DNA from 3 places in the Rhizobium gallicum bv. gallicum R602sp genome. Region 2 is predicted to be linked to each of the others. Evidence: riboswitches for the same ligand, from Rfam matches in the RefSeq annotation. Region 2 holds a riboswitch; each other region holds the start of a gene.
What was found. A riboswitch is a leader RNA that binds a small molecule or an ion and turns the genes downstream of it on or off. The one in region 2 is predicted to bind cobalamin.
Positions count from the first base shown of each region.

Region 1: it holds a riboswitch for cobalamin, as region 2 does, so the genes downstream of both, RGR602_RS38760 (ABC transporter substrate-binding protein) here and bluB (5,6-dimethylbenzimidazole synthase) in region 2, are expected to answer to the same signal.
Region 3: it holds a riboswitch for cobalamin, as region 2 does, so the genes downstream of both, cobU (bifunctional adenosylcobinamide kinase/adenosylcobinamide-phosphate guanylyltransferase) here and bluB (5,6-dimethylbenzimidazole synthase) in region 2, are expected to answer to the same signal.

Region 1 is NZ_CP006880.1:1,152-5,374, forward strand. Features, by position in the region: gene RGR602_RS23400 (ABC transporter ATP-binding protein) at 1-380, opposite strand, end outside; gene RGR602_RS23405 (FecCD family ABC transporter permease) at 377-1,354, opposite strand; gene RGR602_RS38760 (ABC transporter substrate-binding protein) at 1,414-2,454, opposite strand; cobalamin riboswitch at 2,708-2,941, opposite strand; gene RGR602_RS23415 (metallochaperone AztD) at 2,981-4,195, opposite strand.
Region 2 is NZ_CP006877.1:2,113,250-2,117,472, forward strand. Features, by position in the region: gene RGR602_RS10555 (NADP-dependent malic enzyme) at 1-580, shown strand, start outside; gene RGR602_RS10560 (DUF2865 domain-containing protein) at 707-1,792, shown strand; gene bluB (5,6-dimethylbenzimidazole synthase) at 1,800-2,486, opposite strand; cobalamin riboswitch at 2,564-2,747, opposite strand; gene RGR602_RS10570 (TolB family protein) at 2,766-3,596, opposite strand; gene RGR602_RS10575 (NAD+ synthase) at 3,617-4,223, opposite strand, start outside.
Region 3 is NZ_CP006877.1:2,246,184-2,250,406, reverse strand. Features, by position in the region: gene RGR602_RS11230 (chloride channel protein) at 1-928, opposite strand, end outside; cobalamin riboswitch at 1,093-1,488, shown strand; gene cobU (bifunctional adenosylcobinamide kinase/adenosylcobinamide-phosphate guanylyltransferase) at 1,771-2,295, shown strand; gene cobW (cobalamin biosynthesis protein CobW) at 2,300-3,349, shown strand; gene cobN (cobaltochelatase subunit CobN) at 3,359-4,223, shown strand, end outside.

The DNA.
Region 1 (4,223 bases), on a different replicon from region 2:
CCGACCTGTTCGAGAGCCGCATTGACGGCGTCCTCGTCCGTCCTGTCCCAGGGCGAGAGCGCGCCTCGATGCGGTGTTCGCCCGAGGCGGACAACATCCTTTACCGAAATGTCCGCATCGGTTGTCGCCTGCTGTTCGACCAGTGCGATACGCTGGGCAATCTCGCGACGCGCCATTGTGCTGATATTGCTCTCGCCCAGTCTGATGACGCCGCTCTTGACCTGTCGCAGCCGGCAGATGAGACGCAGCAGGCTCGACTTGCCAGAGCCATTGGGTCCGAGCAGACCAAGCGTCTTGCCCGGCGCAACATCAAGGCTGACGCCATCGATGATCATTGTGCTGCCGGCGCACCAGGCAACATTGCGCATCGATATGCTCATACCGGCCTCCTTGCCTTGTAGAGGATGAGGGCAAAGACAGGCGCGCCGAAAAGTGCCGTGACCACGCCAATTGGAAGCACCTGCTGCGGGATGATCGTGCGCGAGACGATATCGGCAAGTACCATGAAGATCGCCCCGATCAACGCAGTTGCCGGCAGTAACCGCTCGTGAGCCGGACCCACCAGAAAGCGCGCCGCATGCGGAATGACAAGACCAACGAAGCCGATCGAACCGACGATGCTGACGACGGCAGCGGTCATCACGGCCGTCAGACCAAGAAGGGTAAGACGCACGCGCCGTACCGGTACGCCGAGCGCTGCGGCAGAGTCCGTACCGAAGGCAAAGGCATCCAGCACACGTGCGTGAAGCATGCAGATCACAAAGCCGCCGCCGGCAATGGGGGTAACGAGCAAAACATCCGTCCAGCGCACGCCGCTGAGGCTCCCGAGCAACCAAAACATGATACCCCTTGCCTGCTCGGCATTGGCCGAGGTCGTGACGATATAGGAGGTCAACGCATTGAAGAGCTGCGAACCGGCAACGCCTGCCAGGAGGATCCGGTCGGCGCCGCCGCCTGCGCCTGCGGCCAAAAGCGAGACGAGACCGAAGGCTGCCACCGCGCCGAAAAAAGCGCCGGTAGAAAGCGTCAGCACACCGGACCCGATGCCGAGGATCATGATGGCGACCGCGCCGGTCGAGGCGCCCGCCGAAATGCCAAGCACATAAGGTTCGGCAAGCGGATTGCGAAGCAGGGCCTGCAGCATGGCGCCCGTCATCGCAAGAGCCGCGCCGGAACTTGCAGAGACCAGGGCGCGGCTCAGTCGATAGTCCCAGATGATACCCTCATGGATCGGCTTGATTGCGAAGGAGGTGCCGAACATTCGGTTGGCAATAGCTTCCGCAATCGTCCGCAGCGGTATGACGATTTCGCCGATCGATACGGCGAGGCCTATTGCCAAGGTCAGTCCAGCCATTGAAAGTAGGGACAAGCCGGCAAAGCCGCCCCATCCGTTGCGTTGCCCGGCGTCTTTGCTCACTTCGCCAGCCCAAACTGCCGTATGGCTACTGCAAGCGTCTCGATGCCGTCGACAAGGCGGATCGATGGGCTCATTGCCTGCGAGTCCATGACGACCACCTGCTTCTTTTCCACAGCGCTGATCCTGCTTGCCACAGGATCGCTGTTCAAAAAGGTAAGCTTGATGGCCGGATCGTCGGCAGCGTAGCGGCGACGATCCATCCCGGCGATGACGATGATTGCAGGATTGAGGCCGGCGACCGTTTCCCAGCCGACCAACGGCCATTCCTCGTTCGTGGCAATCACGTTCTTTGCCCCAAGGGCTCGCATGATATAGGCGGGCGCGCCGTTGCGGCCGGCCATGAAGGCTTCCCCGTCGACTTCCTTGCTGGAGAACCAGAATACGACCGGGATATCCTTTACCCTTGTCTCGGCAACGGATGCGATCGCCTTATCCTCACGCTCCTTCAGCCTTGCGACCAATGCCTCGCCGCGGTCCTGAACGTTAAAGATCGCGGCAAGTTCGGCGATCTCCTGATAGATGACCTCGGTCTTCAGCATTTCCTTGCGCACACCATCACCACCCGTCGTATTGTCCTTGGCGGCGCAATCGGCCGGAGCGACATAGGTGTTGATGCCAAGCTTCGAAAACTGATCGTAGGTTCCAACCGAGCCACTCGGGCCGACATGCCACTCGAACTCGGCAGCAACCAGGTCGGGGCCGGTTCCGACCACCGCCTCGAAGCTCGGATCATTGTCGGCGAGCCGCTTGATCTTGCTGTTTTCCGCATCGAATTGTTTGAGCACTGGGCTGAACCAGACCGCCGTGCCCGTGATGCGATCCGCAAGGCCGAGCGACAGCAGGATTTCCGTCATCGCCTGGCCGATCGAAACCACCTTGCCCGGCGCCCTATCGAAGGTGATGGATCGGCCGCAATTGGCAATTGTCAGGGGGTAGGTGGTCGATGCGGCAAAAGCAGGTGCAGAAATCGCAAAGGTTGCCAATACCGCGAAGGCAAGGCGCAGAATGAACGGCCGACGTTTTGGATCGGATGACATGGAAACACTCACAGGGAGTTGAGGATGCGTCGGCGCGGCGGCCTGATCGCTCCGATTTTGATGGAAAACGCTTAGGGTGGTCACCGGCCATACGGGCGGGCGCGCCGCCCGGCACGACTGGCTTTTTACCTGCAGCGGCTATGGTTTATTGAAAAGGGCGATCCGTTCCGCCTCACGCGGAAGGGGTCTGCGCCGATTAGGGGCGTCAAAAGAAATCATCTCGTCTCCTGTTCCGGGCAACCCCGCCCGTTCAATTGATCTCTCTTTGACGGCAGGTCTCCTGGCTCGCGGATATGCACCGGACCATCTGCCTTCCCATGAGAACGAGCTCACAGTGGCATGGCGCGTGGCGCCACGAGGATGATCGGCAATCCGCTTACAGTTGCGGGGGCAGCCACGGTCTTGGTCCCTTTTGGGTCTTCCGCACCGTGTTCCCTATTAATCCTCTCGGAGTCTACGTCGGGGAACCGTCGCGCCCAGTTATGCCGAGCGCAACAGTCACGTCAAGCCGTAGATACAAGGGCGATCAATGGACAGCGCCTGATCCCCCGACGGCGACGATGCCGAAAGGCAGTCCCTGAACCGGGATGGTCCGAACCTCTTTCATGGTCTCAATATCGATCATCCGCACAACGCTATGGCGAGGATCGGTTATGGCGATCTGATCGCCTGCAACTGCGAGCCGGGGGCGCGGATCGCGCCAGTGACCATCCTTGCTGTAAGGCTCGGTGACCCTTGCCGACGTCGTGATTTGACCGCTTAGAACGTCGACAAGATGCAATTGCCCGTCTTCGGTCAGTACATAGGCATTCTTGACCCGCGTAGGATCGAGCGCGAAATCGATCCGGCGGGTCGGCAGATCGACCAAGCGATACGGTTCGGTGCCGTCTGGGTCGATCAGGGCAATCTTGTCCTCGCCGTAGTTGCCCAGGAAAAATTGCATCACCTTACTGCCGAGCAAGGTCGTCACTTTTCCCTTCGGCAGCCTGTCGCCATATTCCAGCATTTTAAGTTGCACGGTCTGCTCCTTGCCAGGACGCGCAATCAGGACGCCTTCCTCGCAACCGAAGGCACCGAGCTTTGCCGAGAAGGCTTCTCCGTGCAGCGCCGTGCAGGGTGTGACATCGCCGACCTGTCTTCCGTTTGTGTTTAGAACACGTAGGCCCAGACGTGGCGGCAGCTCATCCGGTTTGGTTTCCGTTTTGGTATCGGGAACCGAGACCAGCATATTCTGCCCCATGGGCACGGCGACACCATGGTGCGGTGCCGTCGCATCTATGAGCTTTTCGGATGCTGCGCCTTCCAGAAGATCTTCTTCGGAAACGAGCTTGGCTTTGCCTTCCCGATCGTAAAACAACACCACGTCGTCGCCGTGCACGACGGCGTGGACCGGCCGCTGCCCGTCGAGAGTGGCTTGCAGCAGCAAAGGTGCGGATGTTTCCAGATCGCGATGCTCGCCATGGTCGGAAAGCGTCACGCCGGTTTTGATCACCTGGACGGTATTGGCTTCTGATTGGACGGCAAAAACTGTTTGGCCGGAATGACTGGCGGCCAGCGCCGCATAACCCTTCAGCTCAAACTCACCGATCTGCTCACCGGTCTTGACATCGAATGAACGAGCGATGGGTGCCGTGTGGTCGGCGATGAACAGGCGCCATGTCTGCTTTTCCTCTTCAGCGGAGGCCGGGTTCACCGAGAGGCTTGCTGCAAAGGCCCCGGCGATCGTCAATCTAGGTAACATCGGAAATCCCTTCTTGATATGTAATAAC
Region 2 (4,223 bases):
AGACGTCGGCCAAATCATCGGCAAGCGACCAGGTGCCTGCACCTTCGCCGGTCTCAGCCTTTTGATCACCCAGAAAGGACCGGTCTTCTTCGCCGATACCTTCGTGAACTACAATCCGACACATGAGGAAATCGCCGAGATCGCCGTTCTCGCAGCCCAGGAGGTTCGCCGCTTCGGCATCACGCCGAAGGCCGCGCTGATCTGCCATTCGAATTTCGGCTCCCGAAACTCCGAGAGCGCACGCAAGATGCGCGATGCCCTGCAGCTCGTGCGCGAACAAGCCCCCGATCTGGAGGTCGATGGTGAAATGCAAGCCGGTTCTGCACTGTCGGAAGCGCTGCGCAAGCGCGCCATGCCGGATAGTTCGCTTGCCGGCGAAGCCAACTTATTGCTCTTCCCGAACCTCGATGCCGCAAACATCTCGCTCGGCCTCGTCCGCACCATGATGGATGCGCTCCATGTCGGCCCGATTCTGCTGGGGACTGCACAGCCTGCGCATATCCTGTCGACTTCGGTCACCTCGCGCGGAGTGGTCAACATGGCCGCGCTTGCCGTTGTGGAGGCTTCTCAGCCGGCGTAAGTTGTCGCAAAATGCGAAAATGCGTTACAATTGCGTCGCCAGCTTGTTAACGGAAGCAGGTTAAAAAGCCGGGATGCGGCGAATGTCACGCCGCACTCTGGCCTGACTTTGCTGCGGGATGATGCCGTGAAACGCCGAAACCTGACCCTTGCGATCCTGCTTGCCTTGGCCGCACCTGCTGCCGCGCAGACGCATGCGTTCTGCGACGACCTGCGCGGCCGCATTGCCGATCTGCCCCATGTCATCGGCAACGGCCCCGAAGTCCGCCAATATGCGAGCGCGATCGCCGAGCAGAATCTCGAGCTTCGTAAAGTCCGCAACGACCTTCGCGTCTACGGCTGCTCGATGGACAGCATGGTCGTGATCGGCGGCGAGAATGCGCATTATTGCAGCGAGCTGCAGCAATCCGAGGCGCGCATGGTCGACAACATTCGATACCTGCAGGAGCGGCGCAACGACCTGCGTAATCAGGGCGGCGCCGATTATCGCGTGCGCCGCGAGCTGATGGCGGCGCTCGAAGACAACGGCTGCAACGACGAGCTCGACTATGCCCCGGATCTGCAGGCCTATGCGCCGGGACCAAGTCCCGAAGAACAGGCGATGCGGAGCGATACCTTCATTCCGCTTGGAGAAGGCGAACAGGGCGACTTACAATATGGCGTGCCGCGCGGTGAGCTCATGTCGCATGTCAGCACCATGTGCGTGCGCACCTGCGACGGCGGCTTCTTCCCGATCACCACGAATGCAACATCGATCGATTTCAACCGCGACGCAGCGACGTGTTCGAAAATGTGCCCTGGAATCGAGACGGAGCTTTTCTATCAAGACATCTCGAATACCGAAGCCGCAAACATGATCTCGGCCTCGACCGGTGCGCCCTACAGCGCCATGCAGAATGCCTTTGCCTACAAGAACCGCGCGCCCGGCCAAAAGTCCCCCTGTTCCTGCAATCTCTCCGCCTATTACGAGAACATGCGCAAGAATCAGGCGATCATCGACCCGCCGAGGAAAGGCTCGATTACGAATATCAAGACGAAGCCGCGATCGGGCGCCGCATCCACGCCTGCCCCGCAGCCGCAGGTGCCGGACCGCCCTTATGACCCGGCCAACAGCAAAGTCCGCCAGGTCGGTCCGCAGTTCCTCGCCGGCGATCAGGGCGCGATCGATCTCAAGAACCCCGCAACGCCCGGACCGCAGCCGCAGCAGAACTGACGCGGCGTTACTGGCTTCCCCATCGGTCGCAGAAGACCAGTTCTTCCAGCGGCAGGCGCTGTCGCCAGCCTTTCACGGCCAGTTCCGGCGCGTGGTAAAGCTGATCGACATAACCGACGCAAAGCCAGGCGACGATCTCGATCCGCTCCGGAATGCCGAGCAGTTCCCGAATATCCGCATCGTGGAAGATGCTGACCCAGCCGACCCCGATGCCTTCGGCCCGGGCGGCAAGCCACAGGTTCTGCACGGCGCAGACGGTCGAATAGACATCTGTACGCGGATTGTGGGTGCGGCCGATGACCACCGGCCCTGCCCTGTCCGGATCGCAGGTGACACAGATGCTGAGCGGTGCCTTGCGGATGCCTTCGAGCTTGAGGCTTCTGTACATATCCCGCCGCTCCTCTTCAAACATCTCGGCCGCTTCCTTGTTGGCGCGCGAAAACGCCTGCCACGCGGCCTGGCGCACCTTCGGATCGCGGATCACGATGAAATTCCACGGCTGCATGAAACCGACCGACGGCGCGGCATGGGCCGCCCCAAGCAGCCGCGACACCAGATCGTCGGGCAGAGGATCGGGCAAAAACTGGTCGCGCACGTCGCGGCGCGTTTCGATGGCTCTATAGACCGAGGCCCGGTCGTGTTCGGAGAACTCGCCGGCCGGAACCAGGGCGGGGGCGAAAGGATCGAGTTGCATCGTTAAATCCCCAACAATGCTTGAGCACCCGCAACCGCAGCGCAGGAAGCGTCAAAACCTCGCCGCCGTCCGCGCGGTTCGGTCCATCTTGCCAGGCCGGTCTTCTGACTTGGCGTCACCCGCTTTCTGCAGCCTTCCCGGCAGATGCCAGTGGCCATTGTTGCAGCAAGCGTCAGCCTCACAGCGTTGGGCACGTTCCGGTCCTTCACCGGATTCCCGATTCTCCTGCTGGATGCAGGCACCTGACAGCAGTCTCTATCTCCTGAATCGGCGCCTCGTTCAAGTCTCCGGGAAGTAACGTACATAGGCAAATTCGTCGCCATCCGGTGACCAGCAGGGTACATTGATCGTGCCCTGCCCGCCGAAGAGCTCGAACAGCGTAGTCGGGTTGCTGCCGTCCATGTCCATCAGCCGCAGCCGCACATCAAGGTCGCGCGGATGATCGAAGACCTCCGGATCGTAGGAAAGGATCAGCACCTTGTCGTTCTTCGGTGAAGGATGCGCAAACCAGTTGCCATAGTTGTCGTGCGTCACCTGCGCCAGGCCGGTTCCATCCGGATGGATGCGCCAGATCTGCATGAGACCGGTGCGGCTGGAGTTGAAGTAGATCCATTTCCCGTCAGCCGAATAATCGGGCCCGTCGTTTCGCCCCTCGCCATGCGTCAGCCGCTTTTCGGGGCCACCATCGACGGAAATCGTATAAATGTCGAAGGCGTCGTCGCGAATGCCGCAATAGGCAAGCTCCTTGCCGCTCGGCGACCAGCCGTGCCAATAGGAGGGAAGATTGTCGGTGATCAGCCGCGGCGTCCCGCCAGCCGCCGGCAAGACATAGATCGCCGACTTGCCGAATTCCGTCTTGTCGGAAATGACAATTTGTGTCCCGTCCGGCGAAATGCCGTGATCGTTATTGCACTGCGTCGCAAAATCCGTATCGACAAGCTGGAGGCCGCCGGAGCCGTCCGGCCGCAGCCGGTAGAGCAACCCGTCGCCATTCAACAGCATATAGGCGCCATCAGGCGAAAAGTTCGGCGCCTCGATCAGCTTTTCCGTCTGGACGACAATCCGGCTTTCCCCGGAGCGGATATTATAGATCTCGACCGAACTGCGCATGCATCCTCCAGGATTTTGGGTTACCGGTCGCGGAACCGGTTGGTGATCGGGTAGCGGCGATCACGCCCAAAGTTCTTCTTGGTGATCTTCACGCCCGGAGCCGACTGCCGGCGCTTGTATTCGGCGAGATAGAGCAAATGCTCGACGCGGTGGACGGTCGCCACATCATGCCCCCGCGCGAGGATCTCCTCGACAGCCATCTCCTTCTCGACGAGGCATTCGAGGATGTCGTCGAGCACCGGATAAGGCGGCAGCGAATCCTGGTCCGTCTGGTCCGGGCGAAGCTCGGCGGACGGCGCCTTGTCGATGATGTTTTGCGGGATCACCTCGCCGGACGGCCCCAGCGCGTCCGGCGGCACATGACCATTGCGCCAGCGCGACAGCGCATAGACCTGCATTTTATAGAGGTCCTTGATCGGATTGAAGCCGCCATTCATGTCGCCGTAGAGCGTCGCATATCCAACCGACATTTCCGACTTGTTGCCGGTCGTGACCACCATGGAACCGAACTTGTTGGAAATCGCCATCAGGATCGTGCCGCGCGCCCGGCTCTGCAAGTTCTCCTCGGTAATGCCGCTATCGGTTCCTTCGAACAGCGGCGAGAGCGCCGAGGCGAAGCCTTTCACC
Region 3 (4,223 bases), 130 kb from region 2:
CATGGCCCGCCGAAAGCACCTGCGGCGTAATCATCGCCAGAAGGCCGACGACGATGCCGCCGAGCGCCGGGCGAAGCGGCGTCGGAACCGAACTTTTGCGCGCCAGCTCCTCGATGAAGGCTACGCCCTGCATGATCAGGATGCCGACGCCGGCGCAGAAGGCGCCAAGCAACAGGGCAGGGATATAATCAGCCGGAACCACCGTGCCGAAGGCACCGACATCGATCATGAAATCGCTTCCCGCCAGCAGGCGCGCGACGAGCGTCGAGACGAGCGCGGAAACGACGACCGGCGTCAGCGACACGATCGTGTAGGTGCCGATGATCAGCTCGAATGCATAGAAGGCGCCCGTCAATGGTGCGTTGAAGGCCGCGGCGATCGCACCGGCGGCGCCGCAGCCGACAAGGACGCGCAGATCTGCACGGCGGAGCTGCAGCTTCAGTCCGAGCTTGGAGGCGATACCCGCCGCGAGCTGGACATAGCCGGCCTCGAGGCCGACGGAGGCGCCGAAGCCGTTTGAAACCAGATTCTGGACGGCGACGATGATGCTATCCGTCAGCGACAGCCGTCCGCCATGCAAAGCGTTCGCTTCGATGGGATCGACCATGGGCTTCTTGCGGGTTCGCGCGAGAATGAAAAACAGAAGGCCGAGCAGCATCCCGCCGCAGACGGGCGCCATCAGAAGCAGGAATTTGTCGTTTGTCTGCGATGAACTCAGCCGTTCGATGTCGCTGATGCCGAAGATCAAGCGATGCAGCTCGCGTGAGAGGAGGCTCATGCCGGTGACAGCCAGGCCCGACGTCACGCCGACGGCGATCCCGGCGAAGACCATGCCCATTTCACTGCGGCGGGCAAGCGCACGAAGCCGCCCGGCGTCGAGCAGGCGGTAGAGCCGGTAGAGGCGCGGGAAATTCAATTTCGTGAGCATATGCAAAGAACTAGGTGGCGGCCAACAGCGTCAAGGGCAATAGGGGCGCTTGCTCCCGAAATGTGGCGAAAGCCCGGCGCGAAATGCACCGCGAATTGGAAGCGGTTCGTCGCCGGTCTCGTTTGGGTGCTCGCAATTGACTTCGGAGGGCGGCTTGCCTAACGATGAATATTCTTACGGATGGTTTCGGGACGGCAGATGCCGTTCCGGATGAAAAGGGAATGTGAAGGGACGGACCCAAGCCGGGCGTCTTCATCACAGCCGACCCCGCGACTGTAGAGCGGTCAGGGTCTTCCGTCCGGCGTTCAGGCCAGTTCACGGCTCCTTTCGCATGTTGCGGATGAGGTGAAGTGGCTGGGGCGCCGGAAAAGCCACTGGAAATGCATTGTGATCAGCCGGGGCAGGACGCCTCTATTTCTACGAATCGTCCGCCTTTTCACGAGAATGCAGCCGGGAAGGCGAGGAAGATCCACTGGTGCGATCAGGGGCGACCTTAGATGGGTCGCCCCGGTCGGCCGACACCCGCGAGCCAGGAGACCTGCCATGCGTGCCGGGCGAAGAGCCCATTCTGGGGCATTGTTCCCCGCTGCCAGCACGGAGGTTGTCATGGCTGAACGATGGAATTCCATGCCGCATTTTGTGGCGTCTTTGCGGGACACCGCACTTTCGACTTCCCGTATTCCTGTCCTCGGGTCTAACCCGAGGATTGTCACAAGGAACCGGCCACGGCGCGTCCGCGCCGTGAATGAAACAACCATCTCCAGGGTGTCTTCCGCGCCCAAGAATGAGGGTTGGCTGCGCCATGCGTCGGTAGCGCCGTTTCTTACGCCGCAGGACTCCAGATGACTCATCCCACATGCGGCACTGCCTTCGTCCTCGGCGGCGCGCGTTCCGGCAAATCCCGTTTTGCTGAGCAGCTTGTTGCCGATAGCGGCCTTGAGCGCCACTACGTCGCGACGGGCCGGGCCTGGGACGAGGAGATGCGTCAGCGGATCGAGAGCCACAAAACCGATCGCGGCCCACAATGGACGACGCATGAGGAGCCGCTGGAGCTCGTCGCCCGTCTTTCCATTATCGACCGCGGGGGCCGGGCGATCCTCGTCGATTGTCTGACGCTCTGGGTCACCAATCTGATCATGGAGGAGCGCGATATGGCAGCGGAATTCGCAGCACTTGCGGCTTGGTTGCCGAAGGCAAGAGCGCGGCTCGTCATCGTTTCCAATGAAGTCGGCCTAGGCATCGTGCCGGAAAACCGCATGGCCCGGGATTTCCGCGACCATGCCGGACGGCTGCACCAGATGATAGCGGCGGAAGCCGCGGACGTGTATTTCATCGCGGCCGGATTGCCGCTGAAAATGAAGGGTTGAACCTATGAGCCAGCAGAAGATCCCCGCAACCGTCATCACCGGATTCCTCGGCGCCGGCAAGACGACGATGATCCGCAACCTGCTTTCCAACACAGGCGGCAAGAAGATCGCGCTGATCATCAACGAGTTCGGCGATCTCGGCGTCGATGGCGACGTATTGAAGGGCTGCGGCGCGGAAAACTGCACTGAGGACGATATCATCGAATTGACCAATGGCTGCATCTGCTGCACCGTTGCCGACGATTTCATTCCAACGATGACGAAGCTTCTCGAGCGCGCCCAGCGTCCGGATCACATCGTCATCGAAACTTCCGGCCTCGCCCTGCCGCAGCCGCTCGTTGCCGCCTTCAACTGGCCGGATATCCGCAGCGAAGTGACCGTCGATGGTGTCATCACCGTCGTCGACAGTGCGGCCGTCGCGGCCGGCCGTTTTGCCGACGATCACGATGCGGTGGATGCGCGCCGGGCAGACGACGCCTCGCTCGATCATGAAAGCCCGATCGAAGAACTCTTCGAGGACCAACTGACCTGCGCCGACCTCATCGTGCTCAACAAGACCGATCTCCTTGACGGCAAAGGGCTCAGCCGCGTGCGCCACGAAGTAGCCTCCCGCATCGCCCGCAAGCCGGCGATGATCGAGGCGAGGAACGGCGAGGTTCCGGCAAGCGTGCTGCTTGGCCTCGGCATCGGGACCGAAGAGGACATCGGCAACCGCAAGTCTCATCACGAGCTGGAGCATGAGGACGGCACGCCGCACGATCACGACGAGTTCGACAGCTTCGTGGTCGACCTTGGCCCGATCGACGATCCGGCAGGCTTCGCCGAGAAGCTTAAAGGCGTGATTGCCGAGCACGATGTTCTGCGCCTGAAGGGCTTTGCCGATGTCGCGGGCAAGCAGATGCGGTTGCAGGTCCAGGCCGTTGGCAGCCGTATCGACCAGTATTTCGACCGCGCCTGGGCGCCGGGCGAAGCGCGCGGCACACGGCTTGTGGTGATCGGATTGCACGAGATGGATCAGAACACCGTCCGCAAGGCCATCCAGGCACTCGTCTAAGGCTCGGCCATGCATCTGCTTCTTGCCCAGAGAGGAACGATCAGCGACGGCGACGAGGCGGTCGACCTCGGCCAATCGCCCGCCGATATCCTGTTCCTGTCTGCGGCCGATACCGAGCTTGCGGCGATCGCTGCGGCTCACGCGCAAGCCGGAAGACCTTTCACGCTCCGGCTCGCCAGCCTGATGAGCCTCAAGCACCCAATGTCCGTCGATGCCTATATCGAGCGCACGGCGAGGTGCGCAAAACTGATCATCGTCCGGGCGCTCGGGGGCGCGAGCTATTTCCACTACGCGCTGGAGGCGCTGCACGCCTGCGCGGCGCGGCATGGTGCCATGATTGCGGTCCTGCCTGGGGATTCGAAGCCGGATGCGGGATTGACGCCATTTTCGAACGTGTCGCTCAACGATCTCAACGCGCTCTGGTCTTATCTGATCGAAGGCGGCGACGGGAATTCGCGAAGCTTTCTCGATTACGCGACGGCGATGCTCTCCGGCGATGAGAAGCCGGGCGCGGCTGCGCCGCTGATGAAGGCGGGTATCTGGTGGCCAGGTCGAGGTGTGATTGACGTTGAGGAGTGGAAAGTTCTTTCCGCGTCCGCTATCCCAAACGCGAAGGAAGAGGCCGGATTCAAACCCACCGTCGCCATCAGCTTCTACCGAGCGCTCGTGCAAAGCGGCGAAACGGCCCCCGTCGAAGCGCTCATCGAAGCGCTGGCGGCGGAAGGCCTGCGCCCTCTGCCGATCTTCGCCTATAGCCTCAAGGATCCGCTATCGGCCGCCATTCTCGAGCGTATCTTTGCAGAAGCGCCGCCCGATGTGGTGATCAACACCACCGGTTTTGCCGTGTCTGCGCCCGGCGCCGATCGCGCGCCGA